3 regions of the Lacicoccus kunmingensis DSM 17847 genome follow, and region 3 is predicted to be linked to each of the others. Evidence: predicted binding sites of a transcription regulator. Region 3 holds the regulator's gene; each other region holds the start of a gene.
What was found. Region 3 encodes NrdR, which represses ribonucleotide reductase genes. Its sites were predicted from a motif close to AACACNATATATNGTGTT; they were not measured.
Positions count from the first base shown of each region.

Region 1 (5,034 bases), on a different contig from region 3:
CAACAATCTGCCGGGAGACGTAGAGAGCTATTACCAGGAAATCGGACGTGCAGGACGTGACGGTCTCGACAGTGAGTGTATATTATTGTCCAGCGAGAGAGATGTCAATCTGCATCAGTTCTTTATTGACCGCTCCAATGGGACCGACCAGCATAAAGACCATATGCGAAACAAACTGGATCGCATGATTCAATATAACAGAACGTCCAAGTGTCTGATGAGCTTCATGGTCAAGTACTTCGATGCAGATGAGTATGTGAAAGCGTGCGGACATTGTGTAAATTGCTTGAGCAATGAGCGTACTTATAATATGAAGAAAGAAGCGAAGACTGTACTGAATCTGATTCAGGATACCGAAACACCTTTGACAAAGGAGCATGTCATCCAGGTCTTAAGAGGTGAAAGAAGCGAAAATATTCTTTTTGGCGGACTTGATCAGTCCCGTTATTTCGGTCTCATGGAAAATTACCTGACAGGGGAAATCCATCACATTCTGGATGAACTGATTTTAAATGGGCACGTGCACTTTAAAAATGATTATTTGCACCTGGTGGATCTCAGTTTCTATATTTTAAAAGATAACAAAGATATATTTACCGTTCCATTCAGAAAGCACTTCAAGGAAAAAGTGAATGTTTCAACCGCCTCTTCGCCGAATGAAACGCTGTTTCAGAAACTGATGGATAAAAGAGTATCGCTGGCTGAAAAATACGGTGTGGAAGAAGAGAGTATATTCAGTGAAGGTACGCTGAAGGAATTCGCAAGGAAACTGCCGATGTCAAAACAGGATATGGTGCATCTGGCAGGTGTAGGCAACTACAAGCTGAAGCATTACTGTCCGCATTTCCTGAAAGTGATCAAACAGCACAGAGAACGTCTTACAACACGCAGTAACAACTCCAAACATAAGTCACCGCAGAAAAATTAAAAATAACGATCAAATTCAGTTTTGAATTGATCGTTATTTTAATGGCTGAATCAGAATTCTTCTTTTGGCGCACGGTTTTTCATAAACATGTAGTAGCTGGCTCCAAATATGACGAAGTATCCGATGACGGACATCATATCCGGCACTTCATTCAGGATGAATATACTCAGCAGGGCAGTGAAGAGGATTGTCGAATAGAAAAATATAGATATCTCCCTGGCCGGTGCAAAGCTGTACGCGATAGTCAGGCCGAATTGCCCGAATGCTGCAAATATACCGGCAAGAATCAGCATGATCCACTGTTCGAAAGTCATGGATTCATATTGAAATATGAAAAACGGAAGCAGTGCCACGGTTGAGAATCCGGAAAAATAAAATACAACAGTATAAAATTTTTCGCGGTCACCGAGTACACGGAGCACCGTATAGGCACCAGCAGCAAGAATTGCACCCAGTATACCGAGCAGAGCATAAGCAGTGTCACTGGACATCGACGGCTTGATGATGAATACGGCGCCGACGAGAGCGACGATGATTGAAATCATCTGGTATCTTCTTATGTATTCCTTTAAAAATATAGCACATAAAAGAATGGTGAAGAACGGACTTAATTTGTTCAGTATTTCCGCGTCACTTAAAACCATGCGGTCGATGACGAAGAAGTTCAGAAGAACACCGAGCAGTCCGAGACTGGACCGGAGTAAAAGTAGCCCCTGATTCTTCTTCTGTCCAAAAAGCTTTTCTTTATAATAAATGACCAGCGCCAGAGAAATGACCATCGCAATGAAATTTCTGAAGAACGTTTTTTGGACGGTCGGTAAATCGCCGCTGTATTTTACAAAGAAGGACATGAGGCTGAACCCAAGAGAGGAAATCAGCAGTGCAATAATGCCTTTTGTAGTATTACTCATAAAATATCAAAGCTCCTTATTTTATGTTTGCATTAAATTTCATTAAAAATAATGTAATTAAAAACGCGAAAAAAAATATTAAAGATTTACTGAATCAGTATATCATATATATCCCAATGGTTAGATGAATTAATTAAAAGGATTAAGCGATGAAACTTAATGAAATTCCAGTCTTTTACCATTGATAAATTGATTTTATTGTGGCAATATAGAACATGAGAAAACAATATATAGTGTACAGAAAATTTTTACGACACCATATATTGTGTTAAAGTTGAATAATGTGATGTCCGGGCCAAACGGACAGATACATAAAATAATTTCGAACGTATGTTCGATTTATTTATTTTGTGGTATTATTTAAGGAGGGAGATGGATGGTATGCTGATTGCATTCTACTCCATGACCGGCAATGTCAGGCGTTTTGTAAACGGTACTGATATTGGAGATCAATTTGAATTATACGAGATTAAAGCGGCTGACAAAAACGAAAAGATTACAGAACCCTATATACTTGTTACAAGCACTTATGGATTTGGCGGGGTCCCGGCTCCGGTCGAACGCTTTCTGGATGTAAATAGCGAGGGGATGCAGGCTGTAGCTGCCAGTGGCAACAGGAACTGGGGCAGCAACTTTGCAAAAGCGGGGGAACACATCCAGCAAAAGTACAAAGTACCGCTGTTGATGAAGTTTGAGTTGCATGGCACCGAAAGCGAAAGAGAATTATTTAAAGAGAAGGCAGGGAGTATAAATGAAAGTATTGGACGAGAAGAAGTACAATCATATTGAACTCAATAATGAAGTGACGAAGAGAGATGAAACAGGCTTTTATAAACTCCATAAAGATATCGAGGCACTCGAAGTATTCATGGAGGAAGTAAAGGATAAAACGATTCATTTCGACACAGAGCTTGAGCGCCTGCATTATTTGGTGGACAATGATTTCTACTATGACTTGTTTAAGGAATATACAGAAGAGCAGGTCACTGACATTGTAGACTATGCAGACTCACTTCCTTTTCAATTTAAGAGCTATATGGCAGCAAGTAAATTTTTCAAAGATTACACATTGAAGACGAACGATAAAAAGCAGTACCTGGAAGACTATAAACAGCACGTTGTCATCGTGAGCCTGTACTTGTCAAAAGGTAATACAGACCAGGCGAAACGTCTGATCAATTCAATGATTGAGCAGCGTTACCAGCCGGCGACCCCGACATTTTTAAATGCAGGTCGTGCACGCCGCGGTGAGATGGTATCATGTTTTCTTCTTGAAGTGGATGACAGCCTGAACTCAATCAACTATATCGATTCAACTGCAAAACAGTTAAGTAAAATCGGGGGCGGTGTGGCTATCAACCTATCCAAGCTTCGCGCACGCGGTGAAGCGATCAAAGGCATTGAAGGCGTGGCAAAAGGGGTACTCCCTGTTGCGAAAGCACTGGAAGGCGGATTCGGCTATGCCGATCAGCTCGGCCAGCGTCCGGGTGCAGGTGCAGTTTACCTGAATATCTTCCACTATGACCTGCCTGAATTCCTGGATACTAAAAAAGTGAACGCAGATGAAGATTTGCGTCTGTCCACGATTTCAACGGGTCTTGTGATTCCGTCCAAGTTCTTTGATCTTGCTGCGGAAAATGAGCCATTCTACCTGTTTGCACCACATACGGTGGAAAGAGAGTACGGCGAGACCCTGGATGATATGAACCTTGACGAGATGTACGATCAGCTCGTTGCCAACGATAATGTTAAGAAGCGTAAATTTGATGCACGCGATATGCTGAATACAATTGCACAAACACAGCTGCAGTCAGGCTATCCTTATATCATGTTTAAAGATAATGCGAATAAAGTTCATCCGCTTAAGGATGTCGGGGATATTAAAATCAGCAACTTATGTACTGAGATCTTCCAACTGCAGGAGACTTCGACAATCAACGATTATGGTACCGAAGATGAAATCAGAAGAGATATTTCATGTAACCTTGGTTCACTGAACATCGCAAATGTCATGGATTCCAAGAAAGTCCGTGAATCTGTTCATGATGGCATAGAGGCACTGACAGTCGTAAGTGACGACACTGCAATCGCAAATGCCCCTGGTGTCAAGAAAGCAAATGACGAACTTCACTCAGTGGGCCTCGGTGCGATGAACCTTCACGGCTATTTAACTAAAAATAAAATTGCTTATGAATCAGAAGAAGCAAAAGACTTCGCAAACGTGTTCTTCATGCTGCTCAATTATTATTCATTGGAAAAATCAATGATGATTGCAATGGAACGCGGTCAGACGTTCAAAGATTTTGAGCACTCTGATTATGCAACAGGCGAGTATTTCGACAAATACGTCAGCAATTCATATGAACCTGTTACAGATAAAGTGAAGCCATTATTTGAAGATATTTATATTCCGACGAAAGAAGACTGGGCGGAACTGCGTGACCAGGTAAAAGAAAACGGTCTTTACCATGGCTACCGTCTGGCGATTGCACCGACTCAGAGCATTTCTTACGTACAAAATGCAACAAGCTCTGTCATGCCGATTGTAGACACGATCGAGCGCAGAACTTACGGCAACTCGGAAACATTTTATCCAATGCCGTTCCTGTCAAAAGAAAACATGTGGTTCTATAAGAGTGCGTTTAATGTGGACCAGATGAAATTGATTGATCTGATAGCAACAATCCAGGAGCATATCGACCAGGGAATCAGTACAATCCTTTACGTCAACTCGGAAATTTCAACACGCGAACTATCAAGACTTTATATTTACGCGCATCATAAAGGTCTTAAATCACTGTATTACACAAGAAATAAATTACTCAGCGTTGAAGAATGTACGAGTTGTTCAGTTTAATAGATAAAGGAGTCTTATAAATGATAGCAGTTAACTGGAATAAAGAAGATGACATGACCAATGTATTCTGGCGCCAGAACATCTCTCAGATGTGGGTGGAGACGGAATTCAAAGTATCGAAAGATTTAAGTTCATGGTCAGGCATGTCTGATAACGAAAAAGACACTTTTAAAAAGGTCTTGGCAGGTCTGACAGGATTGGACACACACCAGGCTGATGACGGCATGCCGCTCATTATGCTGCACACGGAAGACTTGCGTAAAAAAGCGGTATATTCATTTATGGGGATGATGGAGCAGGTCCATGCGAAGTCATACTCCCATATCTTCTCAACACTC
Region 1 is NZ_JCANUC010000004.1:62,199-67,232, reverse strand. Features, by position in the region: gene recQ (DNA helicase RecQ) at 1-928, shown strand, start outside; gene BO48_RS05920 (DMT family transporter) at 979-1,839, opposite strand; gene nrdI (class Ib ribonucleoside-diphosphate reductase assembly flavoprotein NrdI) at 2,221-2,628, shown strand; gene nrdE (class 1b ribonucleoside-diphosphate reductase subunit alpha) at 2,591-4,696, shown strand; gene nrdF (class 1b ribonucleoside-diphosphate reductase subunit beta) at 4,717-5,034, shown strand, end outside.
Region 1: nrdI (class Ib ribonucleoside-diphosphate reductase assembly flavoprotein NrdI) is a predicted target of NrdR. The motif match lies at 2,092-2,109, and genes of this name have one in related genera.

Region 2 (5,034 bases), on a different contig from region 3:
TAAATCTGAAGCGATCACAAGAAAGACACCGGAAGTTTTCCTTGAAGTCTCCCATGAACTGGCGGAAGACCGCGGCATAGAAAACGGCTCGATGGTCAGACTCACATCACCATACGGCAGTGTAAAAATGAAAGCCGTCGTAACCGACCGAGTTTATGGCAAGCAGGTCTATCTGCCGATGAACGATGCCGGTGAAGGTGCGATTAACTACCTGACCAGCTCGTATGCAGATAAAGACACAGATACACCGGCATATAAGGAAGTATCCGCAAAAATCGAAGTGCTCGAAAAGAAAGGTGAGAGTCCTTTACCGAAGATTAACCACAGATACGGCAACCCTCAGCCACAGATCGGGGTTAACGTTGAACAGAAGTGGGCACGTAAAGATTATATCTTCCCTGGTGATATCGTTAAGGAAAGAAGGTCGAAAAAATAATGGCAAAACAAACGAAAGTCATTCATAAAATGAAAGTCGACCCTGAAGTCCAGCATGAACGTGATTTGAAAGAACTTGAAAAACTGCTTGTTGAAAATCAGGAACTGCTTGAAAAACTCTTTGATATATTAAACAAACTCGAAGATCACGAAGTACTCAATATGGTCAAAGGCGGCCTTGCTGAAAGCGACAGTATACTGTACCGTCTTTTGACAGCAGTCGAATCTTCAAGTGCGAGCAAATCCATTAAAAATGCATTGTTGATGACCCAGCTGCTTGGTAAGATCAATATGGATGAGCTTGAACCTGTAATTTTAAAAATTAACAACAGTATAGAAGTTGCCTCTGAATATGAGTATCGAAGCAGGAGCAGCGGCTGGCTCGGATTGTTCAAAGTTTTAATGGACCCGCAATTTATAGAAGGTTCGAATGTTTTAACCCAATTTGTCAAAGGGTTCGGTGCCAATGCCGATGACCTTAAGAAAAAGTTCAAAGTTGAGGATTCCATTTCAACATTGAGTGATGAGGCTGAAGGCTATCAGTTATCTAAAGATGAATCACATGTGGATAATAAAAAAACCGGCTCACTCAGGAAAGCCGCCGTACTGGCTGCCGGTACAGGTGTTGCAGGGGCTGCAGCAGTAGCTATCCCGCTTATATTTTCTAAAAAGAAAAATTATTAAAGGTATCGATATAAGAAGAAGACCATGATTTTAAAATTCATGGTCTTCTTTATATTTCTATGGAATTCGTTCAGTCATTAAAATAGATTGTCTTATCACCCGATAGCGACCGCTGCACATCAATAATCCGCTGGTTCAATGATCCCCTGAATGCAAGATTCGGTTGGAATAACTGCTGCATAAACGGTCCATCCACCAAAACATCAATATTATTTAACAGATACTGTCTCTTATTATCATTCTTAAGATACTCAAATACAAAACCGCTCCAGATCCAGATTGTTTTCCGATTGCCAAAGCGTACTCTGAACCGGCTGACAATTCTCTCCGCCAGTTTTAAATTACAAAACGGTTCACCGCCAAGGATGCTTAAACCGCTTATATAATCCGCCGCGCAGTGGGACAGGATTTCTTCAATCATTTCTTCACTGCATACTTCACCGTAAGTAAAATTCTGTGCAGCAAGATTATAACATCCTATGCAGTCAAAGGGACAGCCCGAAAGGTAGATACTGCATCTGACACCTTCACCATCCACAAAAGTTCTTGGCTCCACTTTGGCAATGTGGTAACGCCCTTCATATATCTTTAGTGCATTCATTTTGAATCATCCATATGTTTGACTCTTGCACTGATTTCCTTATGACGGCCTTTTATCGTCGGACGTACAACCGGATTCCCCAGATAACCGCATGTTCTCTTGACGACATCCACTGTTTCTGGATTCTGGTTGCCGCAGTTTGGACATTTGAACCCTGTATCCGTGGTCTCGAAATCACCTTCAAAACCACAGTCAAAACACTGATCAATTGGTGTGTTTGTTCCAAAATATCCTACTTTATCATATGAATAGTCCCAGACAGCTTCCAATGCTTTTAAGTTATGTGTCATCTTAGGATATTCACAATAATGAATAAAACCGCCGCCGGCAAGGTGCGGATAATCCTGTTCAAAATCAATCTTTTCAAACGGTGTAATGTTTTTTCTTACATCATAGTGGAAAGAGTTCTGATAGTATCCCTTATCAGTGATATCTTTTATTTCACCGAATTTTTCATAGTCGAGTCTGCAGAAGCGGTCGGTGAGAGACTCACTCGGTGTCGCATAAATACTGAAGAACACATCATATTCTTCTGTCCACTCCAGCTGATATTTTTTCATTTCCCTTAAAATATCCAAAGTGAATTCTTTCGCTTCAGAATCTGTTTCCCAGTCAGGACCGTAAAATGATGTTGCTGTCTCATACATTCCGATATAACCCATGGACAGGGTACAACGTTTCCCTTTAAATAGACCCATGACGCTTTTTCCCGCTTCCAGACGTTTGCCGAATGCGCCGCTTTTGTAAAGGATAGGACCATTGTCACTGATGACATCTTCAAGACGTTTTAATCTGAAGACAAGAGCATCATGCATCAGATTCATTTTCTGATGGAAATTATTCCAGAAATTCTCCTTGCTGCCTTTCGACTCTATGGAAATCCTTGGTAAATTGAGCGTGACCACACCCAAGTTGGCCCGCCCTTCATTCACACTTTCACCGGTCTCGGGGTCCGTCCACTGCGGCAGGAATGAGCGGCAGCCCATCGGAGTTTTAAAATCGCCAAGCAGTTCCACAATTTTATCGTAATTCAACACATCCGGATACATACGTTTGGACGAGCATTCCAGAGCCAGCTGCTTAATGTCATAGTTTACATCCTCTTTATCGAGGTTGACTCCCTTTTTCAATGCAAACACAAGCTTCGGAAATATAGCTGTAAATTTCTCAGCACCCAGCCCGTCAATCCTCGTCTGCAGCACAGCTTTTTGTACCATTCTGCTGTATTCATCCGTACCGAGTCCGAAGCCGATTGTGACAAACGGCGTCTGTCCGTTTGAAGTATAAAGTGTGTTTATCTCATACTCAAAACTTTGAACAGCATCTTTAATATCTTTCTCCACACGTTCTTTGACATACTGGTCCAGTTTTTCAGGCAGGACGAATTCTTCACCAATTTTACGGTGCTTCCCTTCATTCAGCCTGGCATATTTGCCCAGTGTTTTATCAAAGTGGTCAACGGTTACACCGCCATACTGGCTGCTGGACACGTTGGCGATGATCTGAATAATCTGTGCAGCCGCTGTCTGAACAGATTTCGGTGATGTGACTTTGGCATTCCCCATCTGGAAACCTTTTGACAGCATGCCTTCTATATCAATCAGGCAGCAGTTCGTCATCGCCTGGAACGGATGATAATCCAGATCATGAAAATGAATGTCACCGTCCTGGTGTGCTTCCGCAATATGTTTTGGAAGCATCTTTTTAAGTGCATATGATTTCGCTACAACCCCGGCGGTCAAATCTCTGAAAGTATTGAAAGTTTTACTGTCCTTGTTCGCGTTCTCGTTCACTATTTCAGGTTTATACGTGATTAAACTGTCTAAATTCTTCTCTAATGTTTTCATATCCATCCTCCTGAACACAATATATAGATTTAATAATAAATCTAACACTATATACAGTGTTTCAGGAGGTGATTCTCGTATTTTCATTAAATGGTCATTTCTGACGTTCAAATATGTCGATTATGAGAAAACTCATATTTAAAGACCTTCCACTTCATCTTTCACAAACTCATCAAGGCGTGTCAGTGTATCCATAATATCTTCTTTTGTCGTTTCTGGATTGATGGTACACATGCGGATGACTTTCTGATTATTTAATTCTGTAGTATACGTTACGGCATAACCGGATGCCGCCATTCGTTGCGCGGCATTGGAAAGTATTTTATTATTTTCAATTTCATTTAAATTAGGATGTATATATTTAAAGCTCAAAATCGACAGGCTCGGACGTGATATAATCTTCCAGTTTTCCATCTCTTCAACGCATTCTTCTGTATACTCAGCCAGCTGCTGGCCGTAATCAATACGTGCCCGGAACTGTTCTTCACCGAGTACCTGCAGTGTAATCCACAACTTTACCGCACGGGCGGGGCGTGTGAGTTCCATACCGATCATTTCCGGGTCTATGACGTCGTCATCACTTTGAATATCATCCAGATACTCTGCCTGCTCGCTGAAACTGTTCAGCAGATGCTGCTTGTCTTTAACGATGACCATGGCACAGCTGTATGTCTGGAACAGCAGCTTATGTGCATCCCAGCTGACACTGTCCGCACGTTCAATTCCGGGGAATAAATCCCGTCCTTTCGTTGAAAGCAGGTGGGACAAGCCATAAGCACCATCCATATGCAGCCATAGATCATGTTCCGCACAAACATCCGCCATGCCTTCAATATCATCCACGGCACCTGTATTCGTTGTTCCCGCAGTGCCCACCACCAGCACCGGCTTCATACCTTCTTCTATATCCTTTTTAACCACTGATGACAGCTCATTCACATTCATCTTGAATTCTTCATCGACTGATATCCTTCTTACATTCTCTTTTGGAATACCTGCTGTATGGAACGCTTTGCTCAATGAATGGTGGACCTGGTCGGATATGTAAACAGTCGCATTGTAGAGTTCTTTAGTCGCAATCTTCTCATCACGAGCAGTGACGACAGCTGTCAGATTGGCCATTGAACCGCCGGAGACGAACACACCGCCTGCCGGTTTTATTTTAAAACCAAGTTTTTTTGCAAAGTAGTTGATCAGATTTCTCTCGATGCTGATCGGTAACGTCGCATTCTTAAAATTGGATGCATGAATATTATTTGCGGTCGTTAAAATATCACCCAGCCATGATAATCTCGACCCCGGTCCAGGGATAAATGAAAATGACCGAGGATGGTTGTTACGATGTATGTATTCAAGAATTTCATTATCAAGTTCATTCATAATTTCATAAATGTCACGCCCGATTTCAGGCACTTTCATATTTTCATACTTATCGATCAGACTTTGCGGGGCTCTTTTTGTTGCCGC
Region 2 is NZ_JCANUC010000012.1:54,766-59,799, forward strand. Features, by position in the region: gene fdhF (formate dehydrogenase subunit alpha) at 1-436, shown strand, start outside; gene BO48_RS11545 (helical membrane plugin domain-containing protein) at 436-1,119, shown strand; gene nrdG (anaerobic ribonucleoside-triphosphate reductase activating protein) at 1,190-1,720, opposite strand; gene nrdD (anaerobic ribonucleoside-triphosphate reductase) at 1,717-3,567, opposite strand; gene BO48_RS11560 (pyridoxal phosphate-dependent decarboxylase family protein) at 3,706-5,034, opposite strand, start outside.
Region 2: nrdD (anaerobic ribonucleoside-triphosphate reductase) is a predicted target of NrdR. The motif match lies at 3,611-3,628, and genes of this name have one in related genera.

Region 3 (5,034 bases):
TGTGATTGATTTGTTCGTTTCTTTTCGGTTTTCACCGGTTCTTTATTTTTCTTTTCGGGCTGCTGCTTACTTTTAGACATCCATTTCGGTGCTTGTTCACCCTGGCGTTCTGAAGGCAGATATCTTTTCTTCCGCTTCTCCTGCTGCTCCTGGTACTCTTTGATGGATTCAACGGCCTCTTCTGCAGACTGATACCCTTTTTCAACCCAGTTGTTCGCCACCGTCATCGTGTAATTATACGGCAGTTCCCCCTGCATTTTCAAAAATACATACTCAAGCAGTATATTGATGACCCCGTGATTGAGCGGCGTATTCACAATAATATCCGTCACCAGCTTCAAGTCGATGTCCGTTGGGGAACCATTTCTCAGGTCCCTCAGCCTGTCGATCGGGTTTGTTTCATGCAGCATCTTGATGTATTCTCTGTCTTCCTCTTTTTCCGGGCCGCTTTCTGCCTTCTCCTCTTTTTTTTCGAGAACTGGGCTGACCTGTTTCGATTCAGCCTGGAAATATTTCCTCGCTTCATACTTCAGTTTTGCTTCATCGATGCCGTGGTAATTCGACGTTGCTTTAAGCAGTATATTTTTCATATCATAAGCATTCAGATTGAAAAGCACACTCAATTTGACGATAAGCATCCGGATATCTTTCGTGAAAAACTTCCTGTCGATGATCGTCCCCTTCAGATGCGTGAATAATACGTCGAAATCAAAATCATCCAGGTCGACATTGATCCCGGCAGAAACGGTCCGGTCTTTGAAGTTTTCCGCCGGCAGTGTATAACTGCTGTCATTTTGATGATGGAAGACATCGGTGAATTTCATCGTCACTTCAGAAATGTTTTCTGGAAGCTCCGGATACATCAGCCGTTCTTTCTTTGTTTTGTACTGTGCACTGCCCACTTTGCCATACAGATACATGCTGAGCATCGGATCATTTAAAAATGATTCAGCATCGAGCGGCAGCAAAAGTTCATACACAAACAAATCTTCATGCGTATGATTCGATACATAACTCTTCATCAGACCGATTGCTTCCAATTTCTTAAACCGGTCCATCAGATCTGAAAGTGATATGGATAATGCATCCATGAACTCTTTGTGGAAACGGATGGTCAGCGGCTCATAATGTGCCGTGGATTCGAACATGTAAATGTAAGTCATGGTCGTATCCGCACCGATTAACGGTAAATAAAGTTCATTGACCACTTCCATATTGTCCCGGCTCAAAGTCATCGGACGATACACTATGAATTCAGTATTCGGTTTCAGGCGGTTATTGATGTTCATTATTATTACTACCCTTTGTCAACTGGTTTAAAGTTTCCATCAATTGGTCTATGTCCTTGAATTCTTTATAAACTGATGCAAACCGTACGTACGCAACCTGATCCAGTGTAATCAGTTCTTTCATGACAAACTCACCGATATCATTTGAAGATATTTCAGCCTTATTCAGGTTTCTTAAATTCGCTTCTACCCTATCTGTACGTTTCTCGAGCTCTTCATAAGGAATCGCCCTTTTTTCACATGCCCTGAGAAGCCCGGCAAGCACTTTCTCTCTATTGAAAACTTCTCTTGTACCATCTTTTTTAACAACGACCAGAGGTGTAACTTCTACACGTTCGAATGTAGTGAAGCGAAATCCACAACTTTCACACTCACGGCGGCGTCTGATTGTAGACATTTCATCCGTGTGGCGTGAATCGATCACTTTGGAGTTACTATGCTGACATTGTGGACATTTCATAAACGATCACCTCTTTTAAAGAATTTCTTCTATTATATCAAATTTTATTCATTCCCTATACTAAAGAAAATAAAAAAGACCCAGAACATTGTTCTGAGCCTTGCTGACGATTAAAGTTCGTCTGCAATTTTTTCTGCCAGTTCAACGGTACGCTTCGAGTAAGCCCACTCGTTATCGTACCATGCGAGCACTTTGACTTTGTTATCGTCCATAACCATCGTCAGGCTTGCATCGATGATTGAACTTCTTGCATCCGTATTGAAATCTCTCGATACAAGTGGTTCGTATGTAACACCAAGCACACCTTTCATTTCACCGTCTGCATACTTTTCAAATGTGCTGTTCACTTCTTCAGCAGTCACTTCTTTGTCCAGATCGACAACCAGGTCCACAAGTGAAACATTCGGCGTCGGTACACGGAGTGCCAAACCGTCAAGTTTACCTTTCAACTGAGGCAGGACTTCTCCAAGGGCTTTAGCCGCACCAGTTGAAGTCGGAATGATGTTTTCTGCCGCTGAACGTGCACGGCGCAGATCCTTATGAGGATTATCTATTGTTTTCTGATCGTTCGTATACGCATGGACAGTCGTCATCAATCCATTATTGATACCGAACTCATCATCCAAAATTTTTGCTACAGGCGCTAAGCAGTTCGTTGTACATGATGCATTCGAAAACACATTGTAATCATCGACACTCAATGTTTCATCATTTACACCGACAACGACCGTCTGAACATTTCCGCCTTTTGTCGGTCCTGTCAGGACGACTTTTTTAGCACCGGCTTTAATATGACCGGAAGCGCCCAACTCGTTATTAAATTTGCCAGTCGCCTCAAATACAATATCGATTCCCAAATCTGACCATGGTAGATTTTCAGGGTTACGATCGCTCGTAATCTTTATTTCATGACCATCAACTACAAGGGCACCCACTTTTGGCTCAACCGTTTTCTGCCACTTCCCGTGAGTTGAATCATAATTAATTAAATGGGCAAGTGTTTCAGCAGGATAGCTTGCATTGACTGCAACAACCTCTAAATGTTCAGATTCCGATGCAATTCTGAATACCATTCTACCTATTCTTCCCAAGCCATTTATCGCAACTTTTTTCATGACAAATCTCCTTTATGTTATGCTTTTTCATAAATAGTATAACACATTTAAAATTCCTGGAAAGCGGTATTTTTACAATTGTTGTTTTTTCAGCGTTTCGACAAATTTATCGATCTGTTCATACAGTTCTTTTTGATCATTATTATTATCAAATACATGATCGCTCAAGTCTTTTTTTTCATCAAGTGACATCTGGCTGTTCACCCTGGACGCCGCTTCTTTTTCAGTCAGATTGTTACGTTCCATCAATCTTTCCATCTGGTTCTCTTTTGTCACATAGACGGTAATCGTGATATCACAATTTTTATCCAGACCGTTTTCAAACAGCAGCGGAATGTCCAGGAATACATGGTTATGTTTTAAAAACGCCTCCTGATCCGCATTCATCATCCGGCGGATTTCCGGATGGGATATGCCATTCAGCTTTTTCCGCTCTTTTGGATCATTGAAGATGATTTCACCGAGTTTTCTGCGGTCGATCTCTTTATTTTCATCTAAAATATCCGTGCCGAAAACTTCTATGATTTTATGATAGCCCGCACTGTCTTTTTCGGTGACTTTTCTTGCATAGACATCTGCATCGAGCACTTCAAATCCCAGGCTTTTTATGTAATCGGATGCAGTCGATTTTCCACTGGCGATGCCGCCGGTCAACCCTATCACTTTATACATTGCTGTAACCCTCTCCTAAACAATTTATCGCTGGCATTTCGTACAATAGAATGTATTCCGTCCCGCGATGACTTTTGTCTTTATGTCATGCCCTTCAGGACACGTTTTACGCTGATACACCTGAAATCTGTTCTGCATTTCCCCGCTTCCGCCGGTCGAACTGCGGTAGTCCGATATCGTCGAACCGCCCTGTGTGAGTGACAGCTCAAATACATCTATGATTGCCTGGAATAAGCTCTCAAGCCTTTTGACAGAGATATTCCCGGCTTTTCTTGTCGGCAGCACACCCGCAGAGTACAGACTTTCCGCTGCATAAATATTTCCGACACCCGTGACGACTGTGCTGTCCATCAGCACGGCCTTGATCGTTTTAGAGGCATTTTTAGGATGTTTCACTGCATTCCGGAAAAATTCTTCCGCTTCAATGGAATCATATTCAGGCGCCATCCGGACAACCGGCAGGAAATCCCCGAGTTTATCAATTGTCCTGAGCTCGCCGAAGCGTCTGATATCCGCATAGACCAGCATACTCCCGTCCGACAGATAAAATATGACATGCCAATGCACTTTAAAATTATGCTCCACGATTTCATCCAGGCTGTTCAGATGAAAAAATGCACCGCTCATACCTAAATGACCAATCAGGTATTTAACCTGACGGTCATTCTGCAGTATGAAGTATAAATATTTGCCGCGGCGTCCGAGCGAAAGTATATCCATGTTTTTCGTGTTTTCGATAAATATATCAATAGGTTCTTTAATGATTGTCAGCTTCCCGGCATTATGGCCGTCAATGACCTTGTCCGATACTTCAACATCTTCAATCGTTAAATTTTCCACTGTTTTCAATTCTCTTTTAACCAATTCCACTTCTGGTAATTCCGGCACTTTTACACCTACTTCACCTGGTACCAGTCGCTGCCGTAGCCATGTTCGACTTTCAGCGGCACACCGATATCCATCGCATTTTCCATAATATCTTTTATTACCGTTAAAAATTCTTCCACTTCATCTTTCGGCACATCGAAGATCAGTTCATCGTGGATTTGCAGCAGGAGTTCAGCATTGAATGACTGCGCCTTTTCATCTTTTGCATAATTCACCATTGCAAGTTTGATGATATCTGCTGCACTGCCCTGTATCGGCGAATTCATCGCCGTACGTTCCGCAAAACTTCTTGCATTGAAATTCCTGCTGTGGACATCCGGAGTGTATCTGCGTCTGTTGAGCAATGTTTTAACATAGCCATCACGCTTCGCATCCTGAACGATCGACTTCATGAATTCCTTCACTTTAGGGAAGGAGTTCAAGTAATTATCAATAAAAGTCTTCGCTTCTTTACGTGTGATGCCCAGATTCTGGCTGAGTCCGTAGTCACTAATGCCGTAAACGATACCGAAGTTTACCGCTTTTGCGTTCCGTCTCATTGTGGACGTTACATCATCACGTTCCACGCCGAAGACTTCCATTGCAGTTTTCGTGTGAATATCGAGATCGC
Region 3 is NZ_JCANUC010000002.1:40,611-45,644, forward strand. Features, by position in the region: gene BO48_RS02610 (replication initiation and membrane attachment family protein) at 1-1,289, opposite strand, end outside; gene nrdR (transcriptional regulator NrdR) at 1,276-1,749, opposite strand; gene BO48_RS02620 (glyceraldehyde-3-phosphate dehydrogenase) at 1,860-2,864, opposite strand; gene coaE (dephospho-CoA kinase) at 2,937-3,536, opposite strand; gene mutM (bifunctional DNA-formamidopyrimidine glycosylase/DNA-(apurinic or apyrimidinic site) lyase) at 3,561-4,424, opposite strand; gene polA (DNA polymerase I) at 4,433-5,034, opposite strand, start outside.